4 regions of the Shewanella indica genome follow, and region 2 is predicted to be linked to each of the others. Evidence: predicted binding sites of a transcription regulator. Region 2 holds the regulator's gene; each other region holds the start of a gene.
The links. Region 2 encodes sigma-54, which starts transcription at its own class of promoters, with help from an activator protein. Its sites were predicted from a motif close to GTTGGCACGNNNNTNGNNT; they were not measured.
Positions count from the first base shown of each region.

Region 1 (4,520 bases), 720 kb from region 2:
GCTAACGAGCGCGAAACAGGATGTTGAGCTGGGCCAGAGTCACATGGATGTGACTCTGAGCGTCTGGCGCGATAGCGAATTGGCATCATAAGCACAAGGGGTTTTCCGCTGCGTGGCGGGTCGCTGGGGGTTTGGAAAGGGGGCGAGTCGATACAGCCCCCTTTCCTCGGGAGTGGGGTGAAGCTCCACGACTTTAGGCCGCAGGTACAGCGGCTAGCATAGCTTCCAGCTAAAAGTATCTAAGCTCGTATTGGCCGAACTTCCGGCAACGGATGTTGCTCATTGCCTGCCGCAGGCTTATGCACAGGCGATCCTGTGACTCGCTGCAAGTACGTCCCTGTAAGCTCTACCTCGCCATCCCTGGCTCGGAAGGTCACAGTTCCGCCTGTGCCTGAAAATGAGGTGTATGTCTGCGGGCATATAGGTCGCTTCAAACAAGTTAGCTCTTACAGAATTGCACCGACTCCCCTTCGGAGCCGCCGCTGGCGTTGTTGCAAATTGGCGTAGCCGAGACAGGGATGTCGAGGCTCGAAGGTCGAGCAAGGCGAATGTTGCGAAGCGACAAGTTCATGAGCGCGAGCCAAGGAAGGCGAGCTGGCCGTTATGCATGGATGCATTTGGCGAGTCCTGAGTGTAGCCAGTTTGTTTCATAAGCCAGCGGGGATTTCGGCTACGTCGGGGTGTCCTTGGGGATGCAAGGGGCTTTGGACAAGCAAAGCCTCTTGCCCGGTGTGGTTTGGCGAGAGTTGCGTAGCAACATGCTTTCGAGCGCGAGTCATGGATGACGAGCTGGCCCTTGTGCATGGATGCATTTGCTCCACGACTTTAGGCCGCTGGCACAGCGGCTATCAGGCTTTGAACCAAATCCCACCAATAAACCTGGTTTTAGCTGCCAGCTAAGTTGCAGCCCATCACCTGCGGTGCGCTTTCGCACAGGCGATCCTGTGACTCGCTGCAAGTACATCCCTGTAAGCTCTGCCTCGCCATCCCTGGCTCGGAAGGTCACAGTTCCGCCTGTGCCTGAAAATGAGGTGTATGTCTGCGGACACTTCAGATGTTTCAAGCTACTCCATTCTCACAGAATTACACCGACCCCGCTCGAAGCTCCACGACTTTAGGCCGCTGGCACAGGGGCTATCATGGCTTTGAACCAAATCTCACCAATAAACTTGGTGTTAGCTGTAATCTAAGTTGCAGCCCATCACCTGCGGTGCGCCTTTCGCACAGGCGATCCTGTGACTCGGCGTTAATACGTCCCTTATCTCCATGGATGGAGTGTATGCCGACATTTGTCTGGAACAAAATTCGGCCCTGTTTTCGACGGTCACAGTTCCGCCTGTGCCTGGAAAATAGGCGTATGTCTGCAGCTCAAAACAACTCTGTGTGGGAAGAGTTGCACCAGGTCCCCTTTGGAGCCGTCGCTGGCATTGTTGCCAATTGGTTCGAAGGGGCGAACTGGCCCTTGTGCATGGATGCACTTGCTCCACGACTTTAAGCTGCTGGCACAGCGGCTATCATGGCTTTTAATCCCGAATGCAGTGAAGAAAAGGAACTGTCTAGGCCATCCTGAGTATTCCCTGTTAAACCTTTCTTTGGTTTCTTGTGTCTTATTCATCATAACGGCTACAAGTTGGCAAAATTTGCCACTCGTAGATGGTGGATTTTCATATTTTGCTGCCTTTCTTGATATTAATTCTTTTAATATCAGTTAATTATAACTTTGGCACAAAGTCTGCTTTATTCTGAGCCATAAGCGGTAATCAAGTTTACTCGGCAGATTAAAACGAGAGGGAAGACAGAATGAAACAAGCGATTGGTGGAATATCTTTGGTGTGTGCACTGTTTGCGGCGGCGCCTGCTATGGCGATCAACTTTGAGCCAAGAGATGAGCAATGCGAGATGTCGCTCAACTACGACATCTCACTGGAACCCAAGAAGCTGAGTGTCAGTAATCAAGGGAAAGAACACTATCGAATTGAGCCGGGCCGCCTCTATGTGGAAGGTGAAGAAGTGGTCTTGAATGCCGAGCAGAGCAAGCTTGTCAACGAGTACTCGGATGCCATGGCTCAGCAGTTACCCGAAGTCATCTCTTTGGTGGAAGATGCCGTCACCATGGCGAGCGAGGCCCTGAGCATGGCCCTGACACCACTCTTGGGGGATGCCGCCGCTGCCAAGTTGGATGAAACTATGGGCAGTCTGCAACAGAGAGTCTATGAAGTGGCTCATCGCAATGGTGACCAGTACTTCCTCGGGGCCACTGAAGAGTCGTTGGAAAACGCCTTTGGTGATGAGTTTTCCAAAGAGATAGAGCAACTGGTGCAGCAGTCGCTAGGCAGTTTAATTATGGCTATGGGCAGCGCCATGATGTCAGGTGAGGGCGAAACCTTTGATGAGAAGATCAATGCCTTCAGCCAGAAGATGGAAAAGATGGGCAAGGATATTGAAGTGCAAATGGAGTCTCGTGCCCAGGAGATGGAGCAGAGAGCCGACGCGCTTTGCGACAACTTCCAACGTTTGCTGGTGCTGGAAGACAAGTTACGCAAGCAGATCCCTGAGCTGGGCGAATTCCAGGTACTGTCCGGCAAGGTTGAACTGCAGCAATAAGATTTAAGCTGGTGATTCCCCCTGTATCTTCCCCTCCCTTGATACAGGGGTTTTTTATTGGTTGTCTGTTGATTATGCCATCACTGCGGCGGTTTTTTTGGCTCAAAGCTATCCTTGGGTTAGAGTCAATAACAAAGAATTGGTATACTTCGCAAAAATAATAAAACTGACACCCAAGTCAGGACTCAGTGACTCTACCCAGTGCGCTTTCCAAAACCCGGCAGCCCACACCCCATTTTGGGGTCTTGACGGTGAGGCCCGTCGCTTTTCCAGGAAAGCTTTTACCAGTGTTGTAAACGGCTTAAGGCGACTTTCATGTTAGAACTGTTAGAACCTATCGCTATTTTCACTCATGTCGCCCGTGCCGGCAGCTTCAGTGCAGCGGCGCGCAGGCTTGGAATATCCAAATCCAAGGTCAGTACCCAGGTTGCCGATCTTGAACATAAACTCGGGATCCAGTTGATCCAGCGAACGACCCGTAGCTTAAGCCTCACCGAAGCCGGTAATCTGCTGTATGTGCAAGGGGAAGAACTGCTCCGGGATGCGGATCAGGCGGTGGCCAGTGTGCACAACCTTAATGATGCCACCCGAGGCGTGCTCAAGGTAGGTATCTCCCAGTCATTCGGCACCATGCATATTATTCCGGCACTGCCCGAGTTTATGACCCGTCATCCGGATCTCGAGCTGCAGGTGAGCCTGTTGGACCATAAGGTTGATGTGGTCAGTGAAGGCCTGGATCTGCTGCTGACCATGTCAGAGCAACTGCCTCTGGGAATGGTGGCCCGCCCGCTGATGAAGTGTCAGTTCCTGCTGGTGGCATCCCCCGGGTATGTTGCAGCTCACGGTATGCCGGCCCGTCCGGAGCAGCTGGTGGAGCACAACTGTTTGGTTTACCACGGTGAATGGCATGAGCACAGCGTTTGGCAATTCAAGAAGGGCGATGATTACTGTGAGATAGGGGTTTCGGGTAATTTCAGAGTCGACAATGCGCCGGCGCTTAAGTCTGCCGCTGTCAGTGGGCTTGGGGTGGTTTATCTCGCCAGTTATCTGCTGGAAGATGAAATAGAAAAAGGTACTCTGGTTCCTCTGCTTCCCGATTGGCAACTGACTCATCATCTGCCGCTGCAGGCTGTTTATCCAAGACGTAAACACTTGGCCCCCAAGGTGAGTGCCTTTATCGAGTTCATCAAGGATCATATAGGTACGCCACCTTATTGGGACAAAAAATATGCAGATCTGTTTGCCCAACGCCAGGAAAAATAAAGAAATATCGTTCTTATAATAGAACAATGAAAAACACTCAAGTTCCGCTTGGGTGTTTTTTGTTTATATATCATATGGATGTTAGGGTTTTATTGGTTTATTCAACCGCTTTATTATTTGATGGGCTTTAAAGATTTTTAATAACCCAGTTGCAGTCTGTTCTGAAATCAATACAATGGTTGCAGTTGATTCGGGTGGAACCAACATACGGGTGTGCCGCGGGACTGACCCCTCCTGCTGTAGACTGCTTGGTTCAACACAGAGTGTTAAGCCCTTATCAATGCCGACCCAGGTTTTCGAACTAAAACAATGTCGGCCTTAAAACCATCATCCTGATTTTGGTTTACCCCGGCCCAGGTGGCCGGGGTATTTTTATGCCTGTTTTCAGGACGGAATCAAGCGCATAAAAAGCCGCTCATGGGAGAGGCAGTTGATTCAGTTTCAAGCTTGGCTTTGCGCGGCTACCCAGTCTTTTACCTCCTGCTCCAGTACATTCAGCGGCAAGGGGCCGTTTTTCAAGACCAGAGTGTGGAAGGCGCGAATGTCGAAACGCTCACCCAGCGCCTCCTTGGCGTAGGCTCTAAGCGCAAGTATCTTGTTCATCCCCACCTTGTAAGCGGTTGCCTGCGAGGGCATAACTATGTGCCGCTCAA
Region 1 is NZ_JAWXXR010000001.1:212,058-216,577, reverse strand. It holds gene SIL79_RS00975 (YggN family protein) at 1,801-2,604, shown strand; gene SIL79_RS00970 (LysR family transcriptional regulator) at 2,920-3,867, shown strand; gene SIL79_RS00965 (DUF885 domain-containing protein) at 4,309-4,520, opposite strand, start outside.
Region 1: SIL79_RS00975 (YggN family protein) is a predicted target of sigma-54. The motif match lies at 1,720-1,738, and genes of this name have one in related genera.

Region 2 (4,520 bases):
GATAAGGAATTCCTGTACCGGCTCATCCAGCCCAGTCAGCGGCCTGAGCGCCGGTTCCCAGTGAGGGTTGGGCAGAAAGCGCACATCAAACATGAAGTCGGCTTCCTGGGGCATGCCGTGCTTGAAGCCGAACGATTCGAAGTTGATCACCAACTCTTTGTCGACGCTACCCAGCAGAATTTCCCGTACTTTGTCACTGAGTTCATAGATATTCAGTGCCGAGGTATCTATGTAGTGATCCACCAGTTTCGACATAGGCTCCAGCAACTTACCTTCGTGCTTGATGGCATCTTGCAGCGAGACAGTGCTCTTGGATAGGGGGTGTAATCTGCGGGTTTCGCTGTAGCGTTTAAGGAGTACTTTATCGGAAGCGTTGAGGAAGAAGCTGGTCAGTTGGGTGTTTTCCGGCAGTGCCGCCAACTGTTTTTCCAGCACTTTTTCCTGATCCGGCATGTTGCGCACATCTATGCTGATGGCGACCAGATCATTGCTGCCTCGGAGGTTTTCCAGCAGGCTGCCTATCATGGGCAGGGGCAGATTATCCACACAGTAGTAACCCAGGTCTTCGAGTACCCTGAGGGCAACGGATTTTCCGGAACCGGAGCGGCCTGAGACTATAGCGAGTTTCATCCTGTGATCACCTGATAGAGTTCTGTTTCATCGCGGGATTTACGCAACTGCTTGAGTATTGCTTTGTCGCTGAGCTTTTCAGCCATGGCAGACAGGGTACTCAGATGTTGTTGGCATTGATCTGCGGGAACCAGAAGGGCGAACAGTATGTCCACCGGTTGGTTGTCTATGGCATCGAAGGCGATAGGCTCTTCGCATTTGACCAGCACGGCAATCGGCTCTGTGATATCAGGCAGCCGGCCATGCGGAATCGCAATACCATTACCTATACCTGTGCTCCCCATCTTTTCGCGGGCCAAAAGGCTTTCAAAAATCGCTTGAGAGGAAAGGGTGGGGTACTGGGCGCTGGCGAGATCGCTAATTAGCTCCAGTACCTTTTTCTTACTGCCCGGAGTGGCACAGGTAGTGCACTCCGGCCGCAGGATGGTACTCAGTTCCATCGTTAGTGTTTTGTCAGCTTTTCTTTATGTTTAATGACCTGACGATCCAATTTATCAATCAGAACGTCGATGGCGGCATACATGTCGGCATGTTCAGAAGTTGCATAGACTTCGCCGCCTGTGAGGTTGATCTTGGCTTCGGCAATCTGTTGCAGTTTTTGTACATTGAGCACAACGTGCACATTATTGATCTGTTCGAAATGGCGTTCAAGTTTCGAAAACTTACTTTCCACATAGTCACGCAGTGAGTCGGTGATCTCGATATGATGTCCTGTCAGGTTGATTTGCATAGAAAGATTCCTCCAATTTCCAACTGTGGATTTATAAACTCTTACGCTGGTTCGACGGTGGTATCATCATAGCCTCGCGATACTTGGCTATGGTGCGTCTTGCAACGTTGATTCCCTGTTCTGCCAGAAGTTGTGCCATCTTGCTGTCGCTCAAAGGTTTCTTCTGGTTTTCCGCTGCCACGAGCTTCTTGATAAAAGCCCTGATCGCCGTGGAAGAGCATTCTCCGCCATCTTCGGTACCGACATGGCTGGAGAAGAAGTACTTCAATTCAAATATTCCCCTCGGGGTATGCATATACTTTTGAGTGGTGACCCTGGAGATGGTCGATTCATGCATCTCGACCGCCTCGGCAATATCGTTGAGTACCATGGGTTTCATGGCCTCTTCACCATATTCAAAAAATCCCTGCTGGAACTGCACTATGCAGTTGGCCACCTTGAGCAGGGTGTCGTTGCGGCTCTCCAGGCTCTTGATAAACCATTTGGCTTCCTGAAGATGACCACGAATAAACTGGCTGTCTGATTGGCTGCGGGCGCTACGGGCCATGGCAGCATACTGTTGGTTGATCCCGAGTTTGGGCATACAGTCCGGATTGAGCTCCACTACCCAGCGGCCGCTCTTCTTCCAGACGCTGACATCCGGGATCACATATTCCTCGTCCATCGGCTGCACCAGCAAACCGGGGCGGGGATTGAGGCTCTGAATAAGGTTGATGGCGTCACGCAGTTGATCTTCCTTGAGCTTGGTCTTACGCATTAGGGTGCGAAAGTCGCGGGTAGCGATGAGATCCAGATGTTCGTCAATCAACAAGCGGGCGTCGGCCAGATGCGGGGTGTCGGCGTTGAACTGTTGCAATTGGATCAGCAGGCATTCGCGCAGATCTCTGGAGGCGATGCCGATGGGATCGAAGTGCTGGATCCGCTTGAGTACCGCCTCGACTTCATCGAGCTCAATCTCAGGGTTGCCCATGGCTTCGAGGATCTCCTCAGTGCTCTGGGTTAGATAGCCCTGCTCGTCAATGGCATCTATGATGGCGGTGGCAATGGCGTCGTCGGTATCGGAAAACGGGGTCAGGTTCTTTTGCCATTCCAGGTGTTCATAGAGACCTTCGCTGGTTTCACCCTGGAAGGGCATGTCATCTTCACGGCCCATAGCCGGCCCTGAGGCGCTGGCGGCGGTAAAGACTTCATCCCAGGTGGTATCCATAGGCAATTCATCCGGCATAGACTCATTGTTCAATGCCTCTGAGGTTTCTACCGTGGAACCATCTTCCTGCTTGACGCTCAATTCGCCGGCGTCGTTTTCCTTGTGGTTGTCGTCGATAGCGTCATCCTGGTTGTCCTCGGCCATCTCCAACAGAGGGTTGGCTTCCAAGGCTTCCTGGATTTCCTGCTGCAGCTCAAGGGACGACAGTTGCAGCAGGCGAATTGCCTGCTGCAACTGAGGTGTCATGGTCAACTGTTGACCCAATTTGAGCTGGAGTGACGCTTTCATTATACCGCTAATCCCTACTCGTTATTTTTCAAGGAAAAAATTCAATAATAACAAACTATAATACCCGGAATTGCCGCCGGATGACATGATCCTAACTATAGCCTGAATTGTTCGCCTAAGTACACAGCACGCACTTGCTGGTTGTCCAAGATTTCAGCGGGTGTGCCCTCGGCAATCAACTGCCCATGGCTGACAATGTAGGCTCGCTCACAAACGTCGAGCGTTTCGCGAACATTGTGGTCTGTGATCAGCACCCCCAAACCGCGGGACTTAAGCTGTTCGATGATTTTCTTGATATCGATAACTGAGATGGGATCCACACCGGCGAACGGCTCATCCAGCAGAATGAACTGTGGATTGGCGGCCAATGCCCGGGCGATTTCCACCCGGCGGCGTTCACCGCCGGAGAGGGACATCCCCAGGCTGTCACGTATGTGGGTAATGTGGAATTCTTCCAGCAACTGTTCGAGTTGTTCCTCGCGCTCGTCGCTGTTGAGCTCTTTGCGGGTTTGCAGTACGGCCATGATGTTGTCATGTACCGACAGCTTGCGGAAAATACTGGCTTCCTGTGGCAGATAGCCTATGCCTTTACGGGCACGCAGGTGCATGGGATCCAAGGTCAGCTCGTCGTCGTCAATGAAAATACGGCCCTTGTCACTCTGCACCAGGCCAACCACCATATAGAAGGTAGTCGTCTTGCCCGCCCCGTTGGGGCCCAGCAGCCCCACGATCTGGCCGGTATTGACCGATAGGCTGACATCTTTGACTACGTTGCGCTTCTTGTAACTCTTTGCCAGGTTTTGTGCCGTCAGGGTGCTGGTCATTGCGGCTCCTGCTGCTGTTCTTTCTTATTGAGATCCTGATAGTTTTCCGGCTGGATAACAGTGGTTACCCTATCTTGGCCTTTGCCGCTGCTTTCCGCTTCCAGCTGCTGCTTGTTGATGTCGTAGACTATCTTCTCGGCGGTTACTTCGCTGCCGTCCTGTTCCACTTTGGCTTGGCCTATCAAGGTCATGATGCGGCTGTCTATGTTGTAGTGGATCTCTTTGGCCTTGGCACTGGCCTGACGGCCATCTTCCAGCTTCTGGGTATAGGTGGCAGGTGAGCCCTTGGCCACCAGGATCCGCTCGCCACTCTTGTCCTCAGTGTAAGCCGTGAGTTCATCGGCCAGCAGCTTCAAACTGCCCTGGGTGACTGTGACAGGCCCGCCGTATACCACGCGCTTGTTTTTGATATCGGCAAACTGATTGGCGGCGCTGATCTCGACTTTTTGCAGCAGATCTTCTTCAATGGCCACTGCCGACAGGCTTGTGATGCACAAGAGGGCACCGATAAAAAGCTTACTTGGTTTCATAGGTTCCTTTCACCTGACTGGTCAGCTTTACTTGCTGAGCGTTGAGATCGGCATACAGGCCGGATCCCTTGATATTAAAGTCTCTGCCTTCGATCAGGATCTCGCGATCTGAGGTCATGATCATGGTGTCCAGATCCAGCTCCACATAACTGGTTTTCAGGCTCTGGATCGGTTCATTGGGGCTAATGGCGTCGATGATAACATTATTTTCAAGTACCACTCGGTTACTCTTGCGATTGAGCCTGCCCTCGTTGGCAGACAGGCGCCACTGCGCTTCGCCCTTGTCCGGATAGACCAGATAAACCGGTTGG
Region 2 is NZ_JAWXXR010000001.1:927,753-932,272, reverse strand. It holds gene rapZ (RNase adapter RapZ) at 1-630, opposite strand, end outside; gene ptsN (PTS IIA-like nitrogen regulatory protein PtsN) at 627-1,070, opposite strand; gene hpf (ribosome hibernation promoting factor) at 1,073-1,360, opposite strand; gene SIL79_RS04280 (RNA polymerase factor sigma-54) at 1,392-2,855, opposite strand; gene lptB (LPS export ABC transporter ATP-binding protein) at 2,951-3,679, opposite strand; gene lptA (lipopolysaccharide transport periplasmic protein LptA) at 3,676-4,209, opposite strand; gene lptC (LPS export ABC transporter periplasmic protein LptC) at 4,196-4,520, opposite strand, start outside.

Region 3 (4,520 bases), 1.5 Mb from region 2:
CGGAAAATCCTGCTGAAACGCGCTCACGAAGTCTCAGACCGGGAACGCCTCATCATGGAGACCTGGACGGGAGCATTCCCGCAACTGCTGGCCGCCTACGAGCACAAGGAACGCTTCTACGGCATCTGGGACGCCACCACACGACCCCAGGCAGAAGCCGCCCTGGACGACTGGATAGCTACTATTCCGAACGGCCAGAAGGAAGTCTGGAGCGATCTGGTCAGGGCGGTGGGCAACTGGCGCGAAGAGATCATGACCTACTTCGAGACGGACATCCCCGTCACCAACGCTTACACGGAGTCCATCAACCGACTGGCCAAGGACAAGAACCGTGAAGGGCGTGGTTACTCCTTCGAAGTGATGCGGGCACGAATGCTCTACACCACGAAGCACAAGAAGAAGGCCCCGACTGCGAAGGTCTCTCCGTTCTACAAGAAAAGCATCGGTTACGGACTGCCGGACTTCGCAGAGGAACTCAACTACGGGGTCGATCTATCAACCATCTGAGGGTGGTATCAGGTTGGTGGGGTAAAGGTGCCCCATCAACCATTAAATCCGTATACCCACCATTTGATAAGGCCTCCCGTAAAGACAAGCAATCCATGGTTTGTGGTCAGTGTCACGTAGAATACTACTTTGAGAAAGTGGAAGGCCGTAAGGGCTTTGTTAAGTTCCCATGGGATCAAGGTACTACAGTGGAATCCATGGAAGCCTACTACGATGCCATTGAGTTTGCTGACTGGACTCACGCCTTGTCCAAGACACCTATGTTGAAGGCACAGCACCCAGGCTATGAAACTTGGCAGTTGGGGGTACACGGTAAGAACAACGTGACTTGTGTTGACTGTCACATGCCGAAAGTAACCAACGACAAGGGGCGTAAGTTCACCGATCACAAAGTGGGTAATCCTTTCGACCGCTTCGAAGAAACCTGTGCTCAGTGCCACACTCAGAGCAAAGAGTTTATGGAGAATCTGACTGCCGAGCGTAAAGCCAAGGTTAATGAGCTGAAGTTGAAGGCTGAAGATCAAATCGTCAAGGCGCACTTCGAAGCTGCTGCCGCCTGGAAAGCCGGTGCGACTGAAGTCGAAATGAAGCCAATCCTGACTGATATCCGTCATGCTCAATGGCGCTGGGATTATGCTATCGCCTCTCACGGTGTCGCGGCTCACGCTCCTGATGAAGCGCTGCGGGTACTGGGTACTGCGGTTGACAAGGCTGCCAACGCCCGGGTGAAACTGGCGCAGTTGCTGGCCAAGAAAGGTATCGTTGATCCTGTCGCTCTGCCTGATATCTCCACCAAGGCCAAGGCTCAGGCCGCTCTGGGTATGGACATGAAGAAGATGGTTTCCGACAAGGAAGACTTCAAGAAAAATGTTCTGCCCAAGTGGGATGCTGAAGCCAAGAAGCGTGAAGCGACCTACAAGTAACAGTCGTTAACACTCGTAAATGAAAAATCCCCGCACCGCGGGGATTTTTTTATCTTACAAGAAATCAGTGGTAGCCCGTGAGGGATTACAGACCTATTTGATCAGCTTAAGCAGAGCCTTGAAGCGTTCACCTTCTGCCTGATGTTGCAGTTCAAACAGTAAAGATTCGCTGTTGTTGAGCCTGGCTCCCTGCTGCTTCATCATCTCTATTCCCAAGCGTTTGTTGCTTTCACTGCGGGAGCTGACGGCATCGGCTATCAAGTGCACATCGAAACCCTGCTCGATAAGGTCACCACAGGTTTGATAGACACAGACATGTGTCTCTATCCCGGCCAGCAGTACCTGTTTGCGGCCCGCGCTCAACAGTGCCTCACGGAACGCCGGGCAGTGCCAGCCACTGAAGTGATGCTTGGCAATCGGCGATGTGGTTTTGGATAGCAGGGCGGCCAGTGACTCTGTAGTGGGGCCGAGCTTCTGCGGCAACTGTTCCAGCCAGAGCACCGGGATATCAAACAAGGCTGTGCCTTCTATCAGCATGGCCAGTTGCTGATGCAGCTGTTCACTCTTGTCCATTATCTGCGCCAGTTTACCCTGAACATCCACTATGACCAGCACACATTCTTCCGCTTTTAACATCTTGTTCTCCTTCTGGTTGGCCTTAGGACAGGTGTAAACGAGCCCTGCTTTTGCTTCAGTAAACCTAAGGACATTCAGTTAACGACAGGACAGGGCTTAAGCCAATAGGCCTTAGGTCGTAGATGATTGCGCTTTTTTTGTGCGCCTGAGCCTTGCTTGCACTTAATTGGTGCATATCTGCAGCTCTCAACCGGGTCCGTAAAAACTAACTCTTTATAAAACAAAAAATTAACATTTTGGCCTAATGTTTGAATTGCTTTTGGCATAACACCAATACAGCAAGGCGATTCTGGAGGTCTGGATGAAATTAGTCAGCGCAATCATTAAGCCGTTCAAGCTCGATGATGTCCGCGAAGCGATTGCGGGCATAGGCATTGAGGGGATGACGGTTACCGAAGTTAAAGGTTTTGGTCGGCAAAAAGGACATACAGAGCTCTATCGGGGAGCCGAGTATCAGGTGGACTTTCTGCCCAAGGTTAAGCTCGAGATAGCCACTAAGGCGGAGAATCTTGAGCACCTGCTGGAGGTCATCACCAATGCCGCTCATACCGGCAAGATAGGTGACGGCAAGATCTTTGTGACAGATCTGGAACAGGTTATCCGTATTCGTACGGGCGAAACAGACACAGAAGCGCTGTAAGGGGGAGAAGATGGAAGAACTGAGCAAATTGGGTACTACGGTCACAGAGCTGCGTTTTGCGCTGGACACCTTTTACTTTCTGATCTCCGGCGCGCTGGTGATGTGGATGGCGGCGGGTTTCGCCATGCTGGAGGCCGGGTTGGTGCGTTCCAAAAATACCACAGAGATACTCACCAAAAACATCTGTCTCTATTCAATTGCCTGTATCACCTACCTGATTGTGGGTTACAACATCATGTATGTGGATAATGTCGAAGGTGGCTGGCTGCCGAGCATCAGCACCTTGATAGGAGCTCAAGCCGCCGACGCCGACCATGCGCTGGAGTCTGATTTCTTCTTCCAGGTGGTATTTGTGGCTACAGCCATGTCGATTGTTTCCGGCGCCGTGGCCGAGCGCATGCGCCTGTGGGCTTTCCTGGCATTCAGCCTGGTAATGACGGCAGTCATCTATCCGGTGGAAGGTTACTGGACCTGGGGCGGTGGTTTCCTTTCCGAAGCCGGCTTTGTCGACTTTGCCGGTAGCGGCATAGTGCATATGGCCGGTGCGGCCGCGGCCTTGGCCGGTGTCTTGCTGCTGGGAGCCCGCAAAGGGAAATATGGCGCCAATGGCCAGGTTAACCCTATCCCGGGTTCCAACCTGCCGCTGGCAACCCTGGGGACTTTTATCCTCTGGATGGGCTGGTTTGGTTTCAACGGTGGTTCTCAGTTACTGGTCTCTGATGCCGAAAATGCCAGCGCTGTGGCCAAAGTCTTCGTTAACACCAATTCGGCGGCGGCCTTCGGTGCGGTATCTGCACTGATCGTCTGTAAGATGGTGTGGGGCAAGGCCGACTTGACCATGATACTCAATGGTACTTTGGCTGGTTTGGTGGCTATCACGGCCGATCCCTTGTCGCCCTCGCTGCCGATGGCGGGTGTGATAGGCCTGGTAGCCGGCGGTTTGGTGGTGTTCTCCATTGTGGGCTTTGACCGCATCAAGATAGACGATCCTGTCGGGGCTATCTCGGTGCACGGGGTCGCCGGTTTCTTCGGTTTGATGATGGTGCCTCTGTCCAATGCCGATGCCAGTGTGACAGGGCAGCTGTTTGGCGCTGCGGTGATCTCTGCCTGGGTGTTCCTGGCGTCATTGCTGGTGTGGGGCGCCTTGAAAGTGACCATGGGGATCCGGGTGACCGAAGAGGAAGAGTACAACGGTATGGACGCGTCGGACTGTGGTATCGATGCCTATCCTGAGTTTGTAACTGTCAAGAACGCCAACTGAGAGGCCAAGAACGCCAATTGATAAGTCAAGAACGCCAATTGATAAGTCAAGAATGCCAGCTGATAAGCCATGAGTGTTCTTGAGAGATCAAGCAGGCTTCCTTCACCTTTAAGCCATCTCTTGTGAGATGGCTTTTGGTTAGAGCTGGCTTTGGGGTTACCGGCCTTGTTGTTACCTGGCTTGGCGGGAGTCGGCCAGGAAAAGCGTATTTTGCGGCTATGGCGCTTGATGACAGACGCTCTTGGGGGCAGACTGAAAGCAGAAACAGCCTGGAGCCTAAGGGGATGGCGATGAAGACTCTCAGTGTAATGAAGCTGACCGGTACTTTTTTCGGCGCTTTGTTAGTTACCTTGCTGTGGCTTGGCAATGCCGAGGCAGGTCAAGTGGTGGTTCGTGATGCCAGTGAGCCCTTCGATGCCTTTGCCGTCAGGGATGAATTACTGCGTCAGCATGAGTGGCAGGAACTACTGCGCTCGCAGCAACAACTGGAGATCCTCCGCAGCCTGCCTGCCATATGTGTTCCTTACATGCGCCCCTATCGCTACTTTTCCTG
Region 3 is NZ_JAWXXR010000001.1:2,440,037-2,444,556, forward strand. It holds gene SIL79_RS10975 (ISL3 family transposase) at 1-507, shown strand, start outside; partial or broken gene SIL79_RS10980 (ammonia-forming cytochrome c nitrite reductase subunit c552) at 567-1,430, shown strand; gene SIL79_RS10985 (hydrolase) at 1,524-2,066, opposite strand; gene glnK (P-II family nitrogen regulator) at 2,368-2,706, shown strand; gene SIL79_RS10995 (ammonium transporter) at 2,717-3,967, shown strand; gene SIL79_RS11000 (hypothetical protein) at 4,258-4,520, shown strand, end outside.
Region 3: glnK (P-II family nitrogen regulator) is a predicted target of sigma-54. The motif match lies at 2,302-2,320, and genes of this name have one in related genera.

Region 4 (4,520 bases), 1.8 Mb from region 2:
GCCCCCTGAAACGGCAGAGGTGCACTCAGGTTGATTGCATCACGGTTGAGTTTGCGGGGCACACCCTGCAACAGCTCTGGGGCGTAATGCTCTTGATAATCTGTCTGCTGACCCAGTGTCAGGCCAGATAAGGCTTCAGCGTTCCGGTAAGGGTCGTGATTCTGTGTCATCAAGCGGGTTTCCGTGTCAAAATAGGTCACCATTATACCTGAATTTGGAAGTGCGATAAGTGTCTTGTGCCCAGGCGTTGGAGCAATTTCTCAGCCGTTATCATCAAAGTTACCAGTCGAGTCTGGGGGAAGGCCCCAGATATTATGCCAGGGGAGAAGCCTCGCCCTGCTTGCTGCAGGAGGATGGCGAAGATCCACTACTGTGGCAGACTATTCGCCGTGAACAGCCAGGCAGTTTTGCCAATGTCAGTCATGCGCTGGAGTTGCCGCTGCATGCCGATATCGACGAGTTTTATGGACAGTTTTTTGCCGCGCATCTGTTGTTTGAAGCCGATTTCGGCGAAGGGGAACTATTGCAGCCCTGGAGTCAGGATGATTTTGAGTTTCTGCAGCAGAATCTGATTGGGCATTTGATGATGAAACGCAAGCTCAAACAGCCACCGACCTGGTTTATCGGTCTATTGGGGCAAGGTGATGAGATGATCTGCGTGGATAATGAAACCGGTGCTGTCTGGCGAGAGGTCCCGGGTGAGCTTCCCTCAAAGAAGCTGGCAGACAGCCTGGAAGAGTTTCTTGTTATGCTGCGCCCCAGAGTGGCGCCGGCGGTCGAGCCAGTGGAGCCGGCCATGGCGGATGTCGACCATCCCGGTCTCTGGGCGCGAATGAAGCTTATGTGGCAACACCTGTTTTCCCGCCGCTGACAGTCGGGGTTGCCACAGTCACTATTGATTGATGAACACTGTTATTGATGAACCTAGGCTATTGATGATCCCAGGAGAGGTTGGAAACTATCCGGCAGTTGTCACAGCGGAAATGAAATAGATCCAGTAACGGGCTGGGTTGGCGCCAATCCGGGTTGCCGCAGCGGGGGCAGGGACGAGTTAATTCGGCTTGCTTACGCTCTCCCCCGACCCGGTAAAGGTAGTAATAGGTAGGAATTTTGGTCAAATATTCGATACGGCCACGCAAATCCCAGCCGCGGCGAAACAGATCGCTGTCCGGGCTGGAAAGCTCCTCGAGGGCGGCAAATTCGGCCTTGGTTGCTGCGGCCATCTGCAGTTCATCACAGGCTTGCCACTCGGTTTGCCAACGGATCACCCGCTTGTGATCGCCGTTGAAGGTCGCGGGAATACGGTAGAGGGGAATGGGTAGCAAGTTATCGCCGCTGCGCAGTGGCGAGCACATATGCACATAGCTGGTATAAAGCAGCTGCCAACTTGGGGGCTCCAGGGTGCTGACCTCGGAATTGATATCCTGACCTATGAACTTTTCCTTGGGGGCCAGCAATTTGGCCTCGGTTAACTGTTGCAACGCCTGTTTGGCCCAGGGACTGTTATGCCTGTTGGCCAGACTGGTTTCTTCCGGCAGCAGCAGCCTGACTCTGAACTCCCCGTCTCTAAAGGCCACCGCAAATTCCCTCCCCAATACCTGACCATTGGCTCGCCAGGCTTCAAGCAGGGTGTTGATGGCTTTTTCTGCGGCGCTGATCGTGGTGTTGGCAAAGCATTCAAACCTGAGTTCGCAGACAAACATTATTGCTGCTCCTCAAGCTTGGCGAGCCTTTGTTGCAAGTCCGCGAATTCTTGTTTCAGTTGTTGTTGTTCCTGGCGTAGCCAGCTGATTTCCTGCTGAAGAACTTCTACTGTGGGCACTGCTTGCTGTGGTGCAGTTTCATCCTGTTGAGGTTGGCTTTGAGATATTTTTTCCCGTTCACTCTCAGGCAGGGACTTGAAGCGTAGCAGTCCTTCAACCAGCACGGGCATTGGTAACTTATTGCCGAGTCTTGCCTTAATCAATGCCAGAGAGGGAGTATGGCCGCTTTGGGCTACTGCCGCAGCTGCGGCCATGACCTGTTCCAGTGGAGTGGACATCTTGGTAAAAAACCTCACATTTTCGCCAATAGCTACATAGTGCAGCTGGCGTTTGTTTTTATCTTTTTGATATTTATTGAATTATTTATTGGCCCACATGTTGCATTGCGTTTGCTGCATTTGCTTAACAAAAGTCAACATTTGATAAATATAACAAGGAATGACAATGAATAAGTTATTACTGCCACTAGTGGGGATTGCAAGCTTAGGGCTTAGTGCTTGTGTGGTCAATGTCGGTGATCACGAAGCCAACTGGGATGAAAAGGAATCCTGGCAATTACAACAACAGCAAAATCAGCAACAACTGGCCAAGTTGAACCTGGGGATGGATCAGCAACAGGTGCAGCAGCTCATGGGGCAGGCCGACTTTAATGAAGCCTTTCTCTCCAATGAGCAGCAAGTACAGGTGCTCTTTTATCGTACCCGCCACAGACACAGTGATGGCAAGACCACCAAGGATGAGTGCACCCCCTTGGTGTTTCGCGATCAACAGCTGATAGGCTGGGGCGATAAGGCTTACGCGCAGCTGTAATTCAAACTCATTTCAATCAACGCCTGAGCTGGGCGTCCAAATGATCTATGGTATCTGACCATTGGGCGTCTTCGGCCAGAGCCTCTGTTAAAAAAGTGCGTTGCGCTTCATTCCAGAATGGTGCATCCACCAGTTTGACTCCCTCGGGGATAGAATGTGCGTCGATAAAGCCTTCTATCGCCTTGCTGCCGCTGGGGAGTCCCAATTGCTCAAACAAATGGGCCAAGTCTGTGTGGGTGGTATCCATATTCTGACCTCCTGAAATCCCGGCATATTGCCAAGTGATGAGTGATGGGCGAACAAGCCTTCATAAAAAAAGTAAGTATTATTGCTTCCTTAGCTTATATCAATTGAACAGCAGATCCATTTCTTTAAATTGAGGAGGGGGCGCTTGTGCACCAGGAGCGCCTAAAGGCTTGGATGCAAGGTTGTAGGTCAAGAGCTTAGTTAATCCCATCTATAATTTGAATAGATACGCTGCCGGCAGAAACTGTGGTGATAGTTGGTAAGCAAGATGTTGTACTCTGATCCAATATTGTTAAATTGGAAAGTGCCCTTTTGGCTGACAAGGACAACAACAAATGGAAACTCAGACTTCTGATTCCCTGCGTGCCGTTTACCTGACGGCAGAAGATTTACGCTTGGCCGCATCAATTCTTTATAACGCCTATCACGATGATGCGTTTTTTCTGCAGACCTTGCCGGCTGCCAATGCCGCCGAATATGAACAAAAGCTCAGGGCCGCAATTCGTGAAGAGCTCAATGAACTTTGGCAACAGGAGCAGCCCCTTATTGGTTTGTTCGACGCTGAGCGCTTGATTGGGGTTGCCTGCGTGGTTACCTCATCACTTCCCCAAGGCGAAGGGCGCTATTGGCATTGGCGTTTGAAAATGCTGCTGGGGACGGGCTGGCAGGCGACGCAGAAGTTGATGCAGAAGGAAAATTCAATTCTGGAGCACCTGCCGGCGACAGAGTACGGCGTTATTCAATTTATCGCAGTAGCGTTAACCGAGCAACACAAGGGGTATGGCAAGTTGCTCGTCCAGGCGGTATTGGGTTGGTGTGATGAGCAGCCGGAGCTGGAAGGAGTTGGGGTCTTTGTGACCGAGGATGGTCATTCTCATCTGTTTCGAGAGCAAGGCTTTGTACCTGTGGTTGAGCTCAATATAGGGTTGTTAACAGGAGAATTGCTCTTTTACCACAGTCACACTGATGATGACGTTTACCAATAACAGGAGTTAAGCATGGAGCAAAAGTACAAGAGTTTTGCTGAGTTTTATCCTTTCTACCTGTCGCAGCATTCCGATCCCGTATGCCGAGGTTTGCATTATTTAGGTTCGACCCTGGTATTACTTATTCTGTTATTCAGCTTGCTTAGTGGACAATTTGTATGGCTTTTGGCTCTGCCTGTGGTGGGTTATGGCTTTGCTTGGATTGGTCACTTTGGTTTTGAACACAATAAGCCGGCGACCTTTCAATACCCAGTCTATAGCTTGATGGCTGACTGGGTCATGTTGGCCCAGTTTGTCAGTGGCAAACGTCGTTTCTGAGTGTTTTTGGTTATTTACCAGTACTAATGTGAGACATGTCTCACAAAGCTGTGCGATAAACATAAGCCTTATTGGCTGTTCTTACTGGCGAATAATTAAATATTTTTAATAAACAATAGATTAGACTTGTATTAGTGACTGCTGAATATTCGTCATTCCCAGCCTGTTCTAAAATCGACCATCTCAAAGAGGGGTCCTTGGGTACACTTAAGTTGTGGTCAGGGCAGGATGCTTTGACAGAGCTTCCAAGGAAGAGGGAGCAGCAAGGAAAGCAACGCCAAGGAGTTTAAGTTGGCAGCCAAGGAAGGGCAAGTGTCAGGATGATACGTTTTGGAAAGGCCTATTCAAGGATGAGCTGCAAGGAAGCCTGATAAATGGATTTCAATCATGGATGACA
Region 4 is NZ_JAWXXR010000001.1:2,695,675-2,700,194, forward strand. It holds gene queF (NADPH-dependent 7-cyano-7-deazaguanine reductase QueF) at 1-170, opposite strand, end outside; gene syd (SecY-interacting protein) at 230-871, shown strand; gene SIL79_RS12115 (Zn-ribbon-containing protein) at 930-1,703, opposite strand; gene SIL79_RS12120 (hypothetical protein) at 1,703-2,041, opposite strand; gene SIL79_RS12125 (DUF3192 domain-containing protein) at 2,202-2,573, shown strand; gene SIL79_RS12130 (DUF2789 domain-containing protein) at 2,590-2,820, opposite strand; gene SIL79_RS12135 (GNAT family N-acetyltransferase) at 3,155-3,805, shown strand; gene SIL79_RS12140 (DUF962 domain-containing protein) at 3,818-4,123, shown strand; gene SIL79_RS12145 (hypothetical protein) at 4,515-4,520, shown strand, end outside.
Region 4: SIL79_RS12125 (DUF3192 domain-containing protein) is a predicted target of sigma-54. The motif match lies at 2,129-2,147, and genes of this name have one in related genera.